Regions from separate parts of the Lysinibacillus sp. NPDC093190 genome, predicted to be linked through region 3. Evidence: riboswitches for the same ligand, from Rfam matches in the RefSeq annotation. Region 3 holds a riboswitch; each other region holds the start of a gene.
What was found. Region 3 has a riboswitch for lysine ahead of ACQKOF_RS14300 (aspartate kinase). Riboswitches for the same ligand answer to the same signal wherever they lie in the genome.
Positions count from the first base shown of each region.

Region 1: another riboswitch for lysine. It lies ahead of ACQKOF_RS20240 (transporter substrate-binding domain-containing protein); the one in region 3 lies ahead of ACQKOF_RS14300 (aspartate kinase).
Region 2: another riboswitch for lysine. It lies ahead of ACQKOF_RS20735 (amino acid permease); the one in region 3 lies ahead of ACQKOF_RS14300 (aspartate kinase).

Region 1 is NZ_JBNNVG010000031.1:1,656-7,195, reverse strand. It holds gene ACQKOF_RS20250 (2-oxoglutarate dehydrogenase E1 component) at 1-2,414, shown strand, start outside; gene odhB (2-oxoglutarate dehydrogenase complex dihydrolipoyllysine-residue succinyltransferase) at 2,505-3,740, shown strand; lysine riboswitch at 4,233-4,419, shown strand; gene ACQKOF_RS20240 (transporter substrate-binding domain-containing protein) at 4,537-5,403, shown strand.
Region 2 is NZ_JBNNVG010000032.1:48,921-54,460, forward strand. It holds gene ACQKOF_RS20730 (Nramp family divalent metal transporter) at 1-521, shown strand, start outside; gene ACQKOF_RS20735 (amino acid permease) at 1,020-2,483, opposite strand; lysine riboswitch at 2,569-2,745, opposite strand; gene ACQKOF_RS20740 (CynX/NimT family MFS transporter) at 2,920-4,131, shown strand; gene ACQKOF_RS20745 (nitric oxide synthase oxygenase) at 4,176-5,222, opposite strand.
Region 3 is NZ_JBNNVG010000017.1:15,202-20,741, forward strand. It holds gene ACQKOF_RS14295 (hypothetical protein) at 42-479, opposite strand; gene ACQKOF_RS14300 (aspartate kinase) at 514-1,740, opposite strand; lysine riboswitch at 1,973-2,151, opposite strand; gene uvrC (excinuclease ABC subunit UvrC) at 2,491-4,281, opposite strand; gene trxA (thioredoxin) at 4,431-4,742, opposite strand; gene ACQKOF_RS14315 (amino acid permease) at 4,867-5,540, opposite strand, start outside.

The DNA.
Region 1 (5,540 bases), on a different contig from region 3:
ATGGTAAAGATGCAATCGATTACTTAAAATCTGTTTATACAGAAAAAGTAGCATTTGAATATAATCACGTGGTAACAACAGAAGAACGTGATTGGATTCAAGCACAAATTGAAACAGGTTCATTTAAACAAGCATTAGCTTCTAATGAGAAAAAAGCTTTATTAGATCGCTTAACTCGTGTTGAAAATTTCGAGAAGTTTATTCATAAAACTTTTGTAGGTCAAAAGCGTTTCTCTGGTGAAGGTTTAGATACTCAAATCGTCCTATTCGATGAAATTTTAAAAACAGCTGAAGCAAATAACGTTGAAAATGTACGTATTGGTATGGCTCACCGTGGTCGTTTAAATGTGTTAACACACATTTTAAATAAACCATATGACATGATGTTCTCTGACTTTGCACATGTATCTAATGATTTATTTATGCCAGAAAATGGTCGCCTTGAAATTACTAAAGGTTGGACTGGTGATGTGAAGTACCACATGGGTGCTTCTTACAACCGTGAAACTGGTATGAATGTTAAACTTGCATACAACCCATCTCACTTAGAAGTAGGAAATCCTGTTGTTTTAGGTACTGCACGTGCAGCACAAGACGACACTTCTAAACCAGGGCAAGCTATTCATAACCGTACAAAAGGCTTAGGTATTCTTGTGCATGGTGATGCTGCGTTCCCAGGTCAAGGGATCGTAACAGAAGTATTAAACTTTGCAAAAACTGAAGGGTTCACTACTGGTGGTACAATCCACATCATTGCTAACAATATGATTGGATTTACAACTGAACTACAAGACTCTCGTTCATCTGTTTACTCTTCTGACCCTGCAAAAGGTTACGAAGTACCAGTTGTACATGTAAACGCAGATAGCCCTGAGTCTGTAGCTTTAGTAGGTCGTTTCGCAGCTAGCTACCGTCAAAAATTCGGTAAGGATATCGTTGTTGACTTAATTGGTTACCGCCGTCATGGTCACAATGAAACTGATGATCCAACTGTTACAAACCCTGAAACATATAAGTTAGTTTCTAAACATGAACCTGTTCGTGCTTTATACGGTGCTCAATTAGCAGCTGAGGGTGTAGTTTCAACTGATGAAGTAGCAGCATTAGATACAGCTATTTATGCAGAAATGCAAGCTGCTTATGATCATGTAAAAGAAATGGCAGATAAAGATGAGCACAAGCATTTAGAAATGCCAGAAGAATTAAAAGTAGAATTCCCACAAATTGATACAGCAGTTGGTGCGGAACGTCTAGAAAAAATTAACGAAGAACTTTTAGTGTTTGAAGATAACTTTGAACCACAGAAAAAACTTGGCAAAATTTTAGAAAAACGCCGTGATGCATTTGCTTCTGCAAAAATCGACTGGGGTCATGCAGAAACATTAGCTTATGCAACAATTATTCAAGATGGCACACCAGTTCGTTTTACAGGTCAAGATGCACAACGTGGTACGTTCTCACAACGCCATTTAGTGTTACATGACAAAAACAATGGCAAGTTATTCACGCCACTTCACCATATTTCAGGTGCAAATGCATCATTTACAGTACACAACTCTCCACTTACAGAAGCTGGGGTAGTGGGCTTTGAATATGGTTACAATTTAGAAAATGGCCATGTACTATCAGTTTGGGAAGCTCAATTTGGTGACTTTGCTAACATGGCACAAGTTATGTTCGATAACTTTATTTCAGGTGCACGTGCTAAATGGGGTCAAAAATCTGGTTTAGTTATTCTTTTACCACATGGTTATGAAGGTCAAGGTCCAGAACACTCTTCAAGCCGTATGGAACGTTACTTACAAATGTCTGCAGAAAATAACTGGTTCGTAGCAAACTGCTCAAACGCAGGTAACTATTACCACTTATTACGTCGTCAAGCAGCATTGTTAGGAACAGAAGGCGTACGACCACTTGTAGTTGTATCACCTAAGTACTTACTTCGTCACCCATTAGCTGCAGCAAATGCTGATCAATTAGCAAATGGTTCATTCCAAGAAGTAATTGAACAACCAGGCCTGGGTTCAAAAACTGAAGCTGTAGAACGCATTGTATTAGGTTCAGGTAAAGTAATGATCGATATTGCAGACCGTATTAAAGATGGTGAAGGCTTCGATCACTTACACATTGTTCGTGTAGAACAACTTTACCCATTCCCAAAAGAGCAAGTTGCTGGTATTATTGCTAAGTATCCAAATGTAAAAGAAGTTGTTTGGGTACAAGAAGAACCTAAAAACCAAGGTTCTTGGAATTATGCATTAGAAACATTACACGACCTTTCAGAAGGTAAAAAGCTACGTTATGTAGGCCGTCCTGCAATGAGCTCGACTTCTGAAGGTGATGCAGATTCTCATAAAGCAGCTCAAGCCGCAGTTGTAGAAGAAGCAGTTGCTGAGCTTGTAAAGGTTAAATAATCACATAATAATTTTTGAGAGCTGGGCTACTTGCTTAGGCAGTAGCCCTTTTATGTGCACAATGCACGTTAATTAAAGGAGGAAATGAAAGTGGCTGAAATTAAAGTCCCTGAATTAGCAGAATCGATTACAGAAGGTAGTATCGCACAGTGGGTAAAAAAAGTGGGCGATCGCGTTGAAAAAGGTGAATTCATCGTTGAACTTGAGACAGACAAAGTAAACGCTGAAATCATTTCTGAAGAAGCGGGAGTTTTAACTCAAATTTTAGCTGAAGAAGGCGATACTGTACTTGTAGGTCAAGTAATCGCAGTAGTAGAAGCTGGCGAAGGTGCAGCACCTGCTCCAGCGGCACCAGTTGCAGCAGCTCCAGCTCCAGCAGCGCTACAAGCGGCACCTGCTCCAGTTGCAGCAGCTCCAGTTGTAGAAGAAACTTCTGGTGAGCGTGTAATCGCATCTCCAGCAGCTCGTAAACTTGCTCGTGAAAAAGGTATTGACCTTGCTGCTGTATCTCCAGTAGATCCACAAGGCCGTGTACGTGTACAAGACGTAGCAGCTCATGGAACAGCTCCAGTGGCAGCACCACAAGCAGCTCCAGCAGCACCTAAAGCAGTTGCAGCTGTAGATGAATCACGTGTAACAGTTGAAAAAATGAGCCGTCGTCGCCAAACAATTGCAAAACGCTTACTTGAAGTAAAACAATCTACTGCAATGTTAACAACATTCAACGAAGTAGATATGACAAACGTTATGGCTTTACGTTCTCGTAAAAAAGACCAATTCTTCGAGTCAACTGGCTCAAAACTTGGTTTCATGTCATTCTTCACAAAAGCTGTAGTTGCAGCACTTAAAAAATATCCATATGTGAACGCACAAATCGCTGGTGATGAAATTCACTTAAACAACTTCTTTGATATCGGTGTAGCTGTATCAACAGAAGAAGGTTTAGTAGTACCAGTTGTACGTGACGCTGACCGCAAAAACTTTGCAGAAATTGAAGATTCAATTGCAGACCTAGCGAAAAAAGCACGCGACAAAAAATTAGGTTTAGCAGATCTTCAAGGTGGCTCATTCACAATTACAAATGGTGGGGTATTCGGTTCATTAATGTCTACACCTATCATGAATGGTACACAAGCTGGTATTCTTGGTATGCATACTATCAAAAAACGTCCAGTTGAAGTGAATGGTGAAGTAGAAATCCGCCCAATGATGTACTTAGCTCTTTCTTATGACCACCGTATTATCGATGGTAAAGATTCTGTAGGTTTCCTTAAAACTGTTAAAGAACTACTTGAAAACCCAGAAGATTTATTATTAAATTCTTAATTCCTGAATTTGTTAAAACCCTGCGAACATTGTTTTGCAGGGTTTTTTGCTTGTCATAAAACATTCCTCATTTTCAGAAAATTTTTTAAGAAAGCTTCACGTAGTAATAAAGTTATAGAATAAAAGAATTTAATTTTGTGGAATAACAGATTCTTTTGAATTACTAGTGTAGAGCTTTTATGATAAAAATTTGCGAATTTTCTAAAATGTTCAAAGTCATATTAACACGTAAACACGTAACACGTATATATGTTGATTGGAGTGAGGCTGGATGTTCCCAGGAAAGCGCAAAGCCGGAACGGAAATCAACCCCTACGTTATCAAATCTAAACACCATTTTCTACTTTGCAAAATTGTATATAAGGATTATAAAAGAATAAAACCCTAATATTGTAATTAGTCAGAAAAGTAATAAAATTATCTTGACGGATAACTTAGTTTTATAGTAATATCTTAATATCAATTAAATATACAAACCTCACATTTATCCTATTGTGAGGTAGAGGCGCGGTATTTATTAGTTCATTGTTGAGTTCAAGCAAGCGAAGACGCAATGGAGAAGGAACTATCGCCGAAGTATAAAAGGAGCTCGTACTTTTATGCTGGGTCTGCAGTGAATAAGTGCAGGACTGTCCTAGTAAATTACTTTCCAGGTTTACTAGGTTGTGCTATCTCGGAATGTTGGAAATTATTGTGAGGATTTGGGCAACTGTTAAAAAAGATAAGACCTAAGTTCAGAACTTAGGTCTTTTTTTGTACAGTTGTCTTATTTTTTTACAGAAAAGGGGAGTTTTACATGAAAAGAAAATGGTTGGTATTAATGTTGACCGTCATGACTGCAATTTTGTTAGCAGCTTGTGGTACTGGTGGTAAAAAGGATGGGACGTCGTCTAGTGATGGGGGAGCAAATACTGATAAGGGTGAAAGCGGAGGCCAATTCCGTATCGGGATGGAAGCAGGTTATGCTCCGTTTAACTGGACACAGCAAAATGATACAAATGGCGCAGTAAAAATTGCCGATAATGCAGAATATGCAGGCGGATATGATGTGCAAATGGCGAAAAAAATTGCTGAAGGCTTAGGAAAAGAATTAGTTATCGTAAAATTGGAATGGGATGGTTTAGTTCCAGCACTACAATCAAACAAAATCGATGCAATCATTGCAGGAATGTCACCTACTAAAGAGCGTAAGCAAACAATTGATTTCACCGAAAACTACTATACGTCTGATTTTGTAATGGTCATCAAAAAAGGCAGTAAATATGAAAAAGCAAAATCCATCCAAGATTTTTCTGGTGCAAAAATTACATCACAATTAAATACGTCTAACTACAATGTTATTGATCAAATCAAAGATGTAAAAAAACAAACAGCAATGGATAACTTCCCAGCAATGCGTGTAGCATTAGAAGCTGGAAAAATTGACGGCTATGTAGCAGAGCGACCAGAAGGTATTTCCGCTGCTGCTGCAAATGATAAGTTTACGTATGTAAAGTTTGAAAAAGGTTTCGATACCGATATTTCAAATACATCTATTGCAGTTGGTTTACGTAAAGGTGATGCCGATCTTGAAAAAATCAATGAAATCTTAAAAGGTATTTCTGAAGATAATCGTCAAAAAATTATGGAAGAAGCAATCCACCAGCAACCAGCAGCACAATAACATGAATGCACGGGCTATCTGCTAGCTCGTGCAATCCCAATACAAGTTATACAATAAGAATCTCTCTAAAAAAATAATGTCTTAGCTAAAAGTTTCATAAGATAAAAGAAACAAAAGGCCCAGCTAAGACACGATAC
Region 2 (5,540 bases), on a different contig from region 3:
ATATTATTATCGCAATGATTATCGCTGGCGCTATCAATATGAGTATGCTTGTTATTGCTGCAGCAGTATTCCATACACAAAGTGTAGTAGTTGAAGATTTAGATATCGCTTATAACGGATTAAAAGAGGCGCTTGGTCCGATGGCGGCAGTGTCCTTTGGTCTTGGCCTTCTCATTGCAGGTCTTGCTAGCTCTTCAGTTGGTACACTTGCCGGTGACGTTGTGATGCAAGGCTTTATAAGAATGAAAATTCCACTCTATTTACGCCGTGCTATTACAATGCTACCTCCTCTGGTTATCATTGCATCCGGTGTTAATGCAACTTATGCACTTGTCCTAAGTCAAGTTGTTTTGTCCTTTGGTATTGCATTTGCTCTTGTACCGCTTGTTATGTTTACAAGTAAGCGCGACGTCATGGGAAGCCTAGTCAACCATCGTTTTACAACCATATTAGGATGGATTGTCGTGGCGATTGTAGTTGCTTTAAATCTTTATTTATTATGGCAAACGGTATTTGGCTAAAAAAATGCCAGACACAAAGACCTTCATTTGGTTTTGTGTCTGGCATTTCTACATGTAAGGGGCTCCGGGGCTGATTTCCGTTCCGACTGGGCACTTTCCTGGGTGTCTAGTCTAACAAACGTCATCCCTACTTTTGGTGATGGGCTATTTTTTATCCATCCGCCGGAAGCTTTAGGCCAACAAATGTTTTTTGCGCGAAAGCGAAGCGTCAGCGGCAGATGTTTTTTGCGCGAAAGCGTAGTGCTAACGCAGCGGATGTTTGGACACCCGCTGAAAAGGTATTTCTAAATATTTAGGATTACTCATCATTTTGCTTATTCTTGTCATCTACGGATCGATGATTGCTATTATGAGGATACGAGGCTTTGGGGCTTAAACGTTAAACATTATTTTAGTATTTTGAATGTACGTCTGGGGTTACAAATTCATTAATATTTTCTAACTTAAAAAAACTGCCCTGCAAGTCATTTTCTATGGCTCACAGGACAGTTTTATTTTTTATTGTTCGACTTTTAAATCACATTGCTCTAATGGAAGCATTTTTGTTTTATGCTTGATTTTATAGCCAAGCCATAAGAATAAGAACAGTGGAATACCGATATATGAGACAAGGACTCCGTACCAATCTATTGTTTCACCCATAAAGGCATTGTAGTTTTGTCCAATAACAACAATCATACAAACCGTAAAGGCAAATAGCGGGCCGAATGGGAATAGCCTTGCTTTATACGGTAACAATTTCGGATCTAAGCCTTGTACCTCGAACGCTCGACGGAAACGGTAATGGCTAAATGCAATTCCTAACCAGGCAATGAAGCCAGACATCCCAGAGGCATTTAGCAGCCACATATAGACTACACCATCACCAAAGAATGAAGCTAAAAATGCTAGGCACCCTACTGCTAAAGTCGCCATTAATGCGTAAATCGGAATACCTCGACGGCTTAGTTTAGTGAAAATTTTCGGTGCATGTCCATCTACCGCTAATTGCCAAAGCATACGTGACGATGCGTAAAGCCCTGAATTCCCTGCTGACAGCATTGCCGTTAGAATGATAGCATTCATCAATGATGCAGCAAAGGCAATTCCTAAACGGTCGAACACAAGTGTGAATGGTGAAACAGCGATATCTTCAGATAGCAAACGTGCATCTGTAAATGGAATCAGCATCCCAATTGCAGCAATCGCTAAAATATAAAACAATAGAATTCGCCAGAAAACAGACTTCACGGCTTTCGGAATATTTTTACCAGGGTCATCCGTTTCACCTGCTGTTATTCCAAGTAGCTCTGTCCCTTGGAATGAGAATCCCGCAGCTAAGAAAATACCAAATGTAGCAAGGAGCCCACCATGGAATGGTCCATCACCGATAAAGAAATTCGTAAAGCCTACCGGAGCGTGTCCTCCTAAAATACCAAAAATCATTAAGAAACTGATGATAATAAAAATGATTACAGTTACAACCTTGATCATTGCAAACCAATATTCACTTTCACCATAGCTTTTTACCGATAATAGATTGAACGTTAAAACTACAGCAATAAATAAAACAGTCCAAAGTGCTGATGAGCTATCTGGGAACCAATATTTCATAATTAATGAGACAGCAGAAATTTCTGCCGCAATTGTAATCGCCCAGTTGTACCAGTAGTTCCAACCAAGTGCAAAGCCTAAAGCTGGGTCTACAAATTTTGTAGCATACGTACTAAATGAGCCCGATGATGGCATATAAGCTGCCATTTCGCCTAAGCTCGTCATTAAAAAATACACCATGATACCGATTAATGCATAGGCGAGTAGTGCACCGCCAGGGCCTGCTTGTGCAATGGCACCACCACTTGCTAAAAACAATCCTGTACCGATTGTACCGCCTAATGAAATCATTGTAATATGACGGCTTTTTAATTCTTTTTTCAGCTTCGGTGCTTTATGGCCGAGCTGATTGACTTTTATTTCACTCACAATATAGCTTCCTTCCTTTTTAAGAGGCAAAAAAATGCCATCACATGAACGTTGCTGTGATGGCTAAGTAAATCCTCTGTTCCTTCAAAATGATAGCTCAACACGTTGTCCAAACGTGACAGTTCTGTTCCTTTCGGAGACAGCCCCAGCATGAGGTTTTCAAGTCCCCTCACACTTCGGCAGTATTTCCTTTCAGTTAATTTCTCTAATGCTTGTCATTTCCATTAACATACTCTTAAATACCGCGACCTCTACCTCAATATAAACATGAGGCATTAAATATTAAATTTATGATGGGTATTAGTTTAACATACGACCTATGACATTTCAATAACTCGAGTAATGTTCTTTATTTTGCGAATTTTCCACTATTTTCATTAGTGTGATAAAGTGGTATAGTGATTCAATCAAAATTGTTCTAACAGGGGGGACTTATTTGACTACTCATGAACATACCGATACTTATCCTAGCAGGAAAATTAACTGGAAAGGTACAACCTTATTACTAGTTATCGGAGTAATTTGTATTGCCTCGACATTACGGATGCCGCTAACAGTTGTTGGACCTATTATATCCTTTATCCGTGAAGACCTCGGCATATCCAATGTACTAGCGGGCTTTCTAACAACGATCCCATTGCTAGCATTTGCAATCATTTCACCATTCGCACCAATTGTCGCACGTAAATTTGGACTAGAATTAACATTATTTTTATCAACTATTCTTTTAGCGGTAGGAATTGTCCTACGCTCCCTTGGCACAACTAGTTTACTCATATTTGGTACTATGCTAATTGGTATAGCCATTTCATTCGGTAACGTACTAATTCCCGGATTACTTAAATTGAAATTTCCCTATCACGTAGGTTTACTTATGGCATTGTTCACAATGTCGATGAATTTGACAGCTGGACTCGGTGCTGGCATTAGTTATCCTATTGCCAATTCATCATTTGGCTGGCAGGGAGCTTTAGCAATCGCACTTGTTCTTGTGGTGTTAACCATATTAATTTGGATTCCACAGCTGAAATTTAATAAGCCTGAGTCTACTGTTAAAACGACGAAAGAACGTACACCATTATGGAAATCACCTGTTACTTGGGCAGTGGCGGGGGCTATGGGATTTCAGTCATTATTATTCTATACAACTGCCGCTTGGATTCCTGAAATATATATATCACAAGGATTAGCTGCTGATCGTGCAGGCTGGATGTTTTCCATCATGCAATTTTCACAAGTTCCAATGGCTTTAGCTGTGCCTATTATCGCTAGTAAAATGACATCTCAACGTCCTCTCGTATTAATGTTTACGATATTTTACTTAGTTGGCTTTATCGGAGTAGTGATGGAATGGACAAGCCTCGCTGTACTGTGGATGGTGCTACTAGGCTTAGCAGGAGGGGCTTCATTCGCATTAGCGATGATGTTCTTTACTCTACGTACCCGTACAGCTTTTGAGGCAGCTGATTTATCAGGTTTTGCACAATCATTAGGATATTTATTAGCCGCAATCGGTCCAATCTTATTTGGTTATTTGCATGATTTATTTGGTGGCTGGAATATCACTGGTTGGTTATTTGTTATCGTAGTATTGATACTTTTCTTATGTTCATTCAGGGCTTCTAAAAATGAATATGTGAATATGTGAATTAAAAAAGGCAGCTCATAGTTAAAGTGAGCTGCCTTTCTCTACTAATAAGGTGGTTTCTGATAGAAATAGTTAGGTGTATTGTAAACATTAACATAAGGCTTATGGAAAATATGAGTTGTAGCTGGTGAAAGAGGTGGAATCAACCACGTCCAATTACCTGTAACTTCACGATCCGCTGCTTCTTCTGTTTCCTCAAACAATTTAAATTGCTGTGCAGCTGTATGATGATCTACGATGCTGACACCGTCTTCTTTAAAGGAATGTAGGACTGCAATATTCAGCTCAACTAATGCACGATCACGCCATAGAGAAGCCTGTTTCGTTGTATCAAGGTTAAAAATTTCTGCTATAACGGGCAGCATATGATAACGCTCATGATCTGCTAAATTACGTGCCCCGATTTCTGTACCCATATACCAGCCATTAAATGGGGCTGCTTCAAAATCGATACCTGCCATTTGGAAGCGCATACTCGAAATTATCGGCACTGCATACCATTTTAATCCTAACTTCTCTACTTGAGCAGATTCCGGATGACGAATCGGCACCTCTAGTACATATTCGTCAGGGATAGTAAAGACTTGTGGTTCCCTTCCATCCACCTGTACAACGAGCGGAAGCACGTCAAATGCTGTTCTCTTACCTTGCCAGCCAAGTGACTCACATACTTTTGTAAACTCAACAGAATGCGAATCACCAACGGTTCCAGATTCCGTTTCATAGCCAGCATAACGGATTAGCTGATGATTCCATACACGAACTCGCCCCGGTGCAAAAATCGTTATTGTTGGCCGAATTCTCCCATCATTTGTTGCATATTGAATATGTTCAAGCAATGCGTTGAAAATATCCTCTTCTTTTGAAATATCTCGGGCATCAACAACATGCAGCGATTGCCAAAACAATCGACCAATACACTTATTACTATTGCGCCATGCTACTCGTGCACCAAAGATTAATTCTTCCGTTGTCGGTATATATTCGCCTGCTTTTTTAATTTGCTGTAATTTATTTTCTAGCCATGTTTTAGGCTCATTTTGTTCTACTTGATAAAGTTCTAAAAACCGCTGTACTTCATGTAAATTCATATCGAATTCCTCCATCTACCCTCATATTAGAGGAATGGAACTATAATCACCACGAAAAAATCTGCCTGAAAACATACATATTTTATATATGAAATACTTTGTTCAATATTTCATATCATTTCTTCTTTTTTATCAATTATACCTCGGCATAATTGCGTCCAGATTCGGCTTTGTGCTTAGGCCTGCAGATGTTTTATGCACGAAAGCGTAGCGTCAGCAACAACGTATTTTGTCTGTGTAGCTGACGCTTCGCTTTCGCTACCAAAACACTTACTGAAAGAAGTTAAAACTAAAGTTATTTATGGATTAGGGTTCCTA
Region 3 (5,540 bases):
CTTTTCTCTTTACTGTGAGCGAGCGTCGAGTCGCTTCCTGCTTATGTTGTTGTTGCTGACGCTACGCTTTCGCACATAAAACATTTGTTGCTGACGCTGCGCTTTCGCACATAAAACATCTGTTGCTGACGCTGCGCTTTCGCACATAAAACATCTGTTGCTGACGCTGCGCTTTCGCACATAAAACATTTGTTGCTGACGCTGCGCTTTCGCACATAAAACATTTGTTGCTGAAATTCCGTTTTATCACTATAAATTAGAGAGACATACCAGAAGATACATTTTAAGCGAAGTAGTTGATTGGAGTGGAGACTGAGCGACTCCTTGGGGATCAGCAATAGAGGAACGAAGGCTAAAACCATCACATCCTGTGATAACGCCTTCGTGATTAACATCGTGTTAGCCCGACGCCCCCAAGAAAGCGCCCAGCCGGAACAGAAATCAACCCCTCGTTTTGCCATAGAGCCATTTTTCAACAACAATGTGCCTTTTGCTGACCCATCCTATTCAATATTAAATATAGAGCGCTTGTTCTAAGTTAAATTCATCATGTAATGCATTTGCTGCATGAATCATTTCGTCCTGAGGAACAACGACAGAAACTTTTATTTCAGAAGTACTAACCATTTTTACAGGGATACCTTCACGACGTAGACGATCAAACATTCGGGCAGCCACTCCTGGATTAGATGCCATTCCTGAGCCAATAATAGAGACTTTTGCTAAGCCGATTTCAAAATCAGCAAAACTAAACCCTAATGATAATTTACTATCTTCTAGGACACGTAATGCTTCAGCGAACTCCTCTTTTAAAATAGTAAATGATACAGTTGGCTTTAAGCCATCAATTATTGCTTGTACGATTATATCGACGTTTATGCGATTCTCTGCAAGTATTGTGAACATATCTGCTAATGAAGCATTGGAATAAGCATCATAACCAACTGTTAAGCGAATAACGTCTGACTCATAGGCAACACCACGTACAATTAAATTTTTCTCCATTTCAACTTCCTCCTTCAATAAAGTACCTACTGTATCTATTTCGCTCGACCGAATGATAACTGGGATTTGAAACTTCTTTGCTAACTCTACAGCTCGTGGGTGTAAAATTTGTGATCCTAAGTTTGATAGCTCTAGCATCTCATCGTAGGAAATTTCTGTTAGCTTACGTGCCCTAGCAACATGACTTGGATCAGCTGTATAGACTCCATCCACATTAGTGTAAATATCTACCCGCTCCGCCTTCAATTTTGCTGCAATAGCTATAGCCGACCTTTCCACCCCACCTTTACCTAACGTCGTAATATTCCGTGAATTATCGATACCCTGTCCCCCAGCAACAATTACGATTTTCCCCTGTACAAAATGCTCTTCTATTCGACTAGCATCCATTTCATCAATACGGGCATTGCTATACATAGCATCGGTTTCAATGCCTACCTGCCAGCCTGTTAATGACACTGCATCGTATCCTTCCTCCTGTAAAGCAATTGCCACTAATGTACTTGTAAGTTGTGAGCTTGTTGAAAATAGTGCGTCTAGTTCACGCTTAGATGCGTTGTCTGATAGATCACGAGCCATCTTTGCTAATTCTTTAGCCATACCCCTCATAGCTGTAGTGACAACGACAACATCAAAACCTCTTTCCTTTTCTGCAATCGCCTTTTTCGCAACATTTTGAATGTGCTCTGTTGATGCTAATGTAGCACCACCAAATTTCATCACAATTCTCGCCATCTTTATCATTCTCCTTCGTATTCAATCATTTCGCTGATTATAAAGTAGCTATACTTTTGCAGCAAAATCAAAGTGACACGAGCACTCACTTTCCTCCGCTCCATTTTTTTAACACCACCTCTCAGGTAGGGGGTAATTGCCTTGAAAAAAGTTTGTCTCTAGAAAGCAAAAAAGGCAGTTCTCACATAACGTGAAAGCTGCCTATAACATGTACAATAAAAGTAACTTGCGCATGTGTGATAGCTCTCCGAAACGATTAGTATCGACAATCTTACATCTCTTAAATGTAAAACCAGCACAGCATCGGAAACAACGATGCTCCACTTCGGCAAGCTTCCCTTTCATACATTTTCACTGGACTTGTTCGTCCTCGAACGTACTACTCTTGAACCTTGCACCTCTATCATCACTAAATAGTGAAAATATTTAATTAACCTTAGTGAAGAAATTTCCAGTTTAATAGTAGAAACTACTGAAAAACTAAGGCACGGTATACAACATTGCTATATTGAAGGGCAATGTTATATACAAACTTAGCATATGTCTAATCCTTTGACAATGTCTCTTGTTAAAAATCAATTTCGCCTTGGCGTAATTGTAGCTGACGCTTTGCTTTCGCTACAGAAAACATTTGTTGCTGTCGCTTCGCTTTCGCACAGATAAACAATGCGTCCGGAGGCTTTATTTTCATTCAGTAGGTGTTTGTACACCCACTGAAAAGGAACTCCATCTGCATTTTTCTCACCACCTTCAGAGGTGGGAGTCTTCTACTGAATGAAAATAAGCATAGATATTGTTAGCTAGATTAGATGGCATCCCTGCTTCCTGTAATGCCTGCATACTTGCCTCACGAATTTTTTTGACAGAGCCAAAATGCTTAAGTAATTGCTGTTTTCGCTTTGGACCAATGCCCTCTATATGATCGAGGACAGATTGTATAGCATGCTTCTCGTGCTGCTGTCGTAAGAAGGTAATAGCAAAGCGGTGTACTTCGTCCTGAATTCGTTGCAATAAGTAGAATCCATCGCTTGTTCGCTTTAACGCAATTACTTCAGGTGGATCACCAAATAGAAGCTGTGACGTATTATGCTTTTCATCTTTTGCTAATCCGGCAATTGGAATGACAAGGCCAAGCTCATCTTCTAACACTTCTCGTGCGACTTCCATTTGACCCTTCCCACCATCTATTAGTACTAAATCCGGTAAAGGTAGACCATCTTTTAATACGCGTGTGTATCGACGACGAATTACTTCCTGCATCGCCCCGTAATCATCGTGCTTGGCAGCAGTACGTGTTTTGTATTTTCGATAATCCTTCTTCGCAGGTTTTCCATCAATAAATACAACCATTGCAGATACAGCATCTGTCCCATGCATATGACTATTATCGAAAGCTTCAATCCGTAAAGGCGTAGAGATGCCCATAGCTTCACCAAGCGCCTCACATGCTCCTATAGTGCGTTCTTCCTGACGTTCAATAAGCTGGAACTTCGCTGCTACAGCAATTTCAGCATTTTTCGTCGCTAATTCAACTAGCTCTTTTTTTTGCCCACGTTTTGGTGTCAGTACCTTAACTTCTAATAATTCCGTTAAAATATCTGCATCAATAGATTGTGGGATAAAGATCTCCTTAGGCTTAATGTGCTCTAACTTTTCGTAAAATCGCCCAACGAACGTTAAAAATTCCTCTTCTGCCTCTTGATAAATTGGGAAAATCGAGACATCTCGCTCAATGAGTTTTCCTTGACGGACAAAGAAAACTTGAACACACATCCAGCCCTTATCGACTGCATAGCCAAATACATCGCGGTTAGTTGTATCACTTGAGACGATTTTTTGCTTTTGCATGACTGTATCGATATGTGCAATTTGATCACGAAATTCCTTTGCACGCTCAAACTCTAAATTTTCAGCGGCCGCTAGCATTTTTACCTCTAGCTCTTTTTTGACTTCCTCAACCCCACCATTTAAAAATTTTGTCATATCCTCAATCATATCGTGGTAAAGTTCAGCATCAATATCCTTCACACAAGGGGCTAGACATTGTCCCATGTGATAATACAAACAAACCTTGGTAGGGAGTTGTACACATTTTCGCAGAGGATATAAACGATCTAGCAGCTTTTTCGTCTCACTTGCTGCATACGCATTCGGATATGGACCAAAATATTTTGCCTTATCCTTTTTCACTTTTCGTGTTGTAATAAGACGTGGGTGTTTTTCATTTGTAATTTTTAGATACGGATACGTTTTATCATCCGTCAGCATAATATTGTACTTCGGGTCATGTAGTTTTATAAGATTAAGCTCTAAAATTAAAGCTTCAATATTGGAGGATGTCACAATGTACTCAAAGTCTTCTATTTCGCTTACAAGTCTCTGTGTTTTCCCTTCATGCGTACCAGTAAAATACGAGCGTACTCGATTTTTCAGCACTTTTGCTTTCCCGACATAAATAATGGTTCCTTGTCGATCTTTCATCAAATAGCAGCCAGGCTGATCTGGTAAAATTTCAAGCTTTCGTTTAATTAAATCATTCATCGCCTACCTGCTCCCCTTTTTCTTAAAACAGCGTTCGTTCCTTTATTGTCTCCTATTCCTAAGGATAACGTTCGCTTTATCTCTATATTATATAACGAAAAAAAGCCAAGCACATCTTATTGATGGCTTGACTCTTTTTTTCTTACAGATTAAGCATGTTTTGCGATAAATGCTTCTAACGCTTCTTTTGGTTGGAAACCAACAGTTTTATCTACTAATTCACCGTCTTTGAATAATAGTAATGATGGAATAGACATAATTTGGTATTGCGCTGCAGTACCTTGGTTGTTATCTACATCTACTTTTACAATTTTAGCCGCACTACCTGCAGCGACCATTTCTTCAAGAACTGGTCCAATCATTTTACAAGGTCCGCACCAAGCAGCCCAAAAGTCTACTAGTACTAACCCTTCTTTAATATCGTCTTGGAAAGTTGCATCTGTTGCATGTACAATTGCCATTTGAAATCCTCCTTAAACTTACTATGTTTGTAGTATAGCATGGATAAATTCTCTTGAGCGAACAATCTGCCTAGTATGCATAATTTATGAAAAACAAGGTCGAAAATGGCATTAAGTTGATTTGTTATTTAGCCTCATTTTCTTGAAAACGACCTTTAAAGACATACGTTAATGTAATAAAGAGATAAATAGCTAATGTAATACCTGTTACGATAATAGATGTTGTAAAAATAATACCAATTAGGATTGCACTTAACGCAATAATAGCTATCCAAGTTGTATACGGGAACCATTTTACTGCATAGGTACTTGTTTTTTCCGGCTGTTTTTTACGCGATTTCAAATGCGCAATCGCAATAATTAGCCAAATAAATAACACGGTATATCCAAGTGAACCCATTAGGAAATCAAAAGTTTTGCTTCCCGCAAATAAAGAAAATATTACGGCCATATATAAAGCTAACGTACACATTAATATGGCATATACAGGAACTTTTCTTTTTGATAAATGGGCAAAGATTTTAGGAACACGCCCGTCTACAGCTTGTGTATACAGAACACGTGATGAACCATAAAGTCCCGAGTTCATTGATGAGATAATTGCAAGTAAAACAACAGCGTTCATAATATGGTCAGCACCAGGAATCCCAATCATTTTAAAGACCATCACAAACGGACTTTCTGGCACCCCGTTTACTTCATTCCAAGGAATCAAGCTAACGATAATAAAGAAAGGAATTAAATAAAAAGTCACAATACGTACTAATGTACTGCGAACAGCTTTAGGAACTACTTTCT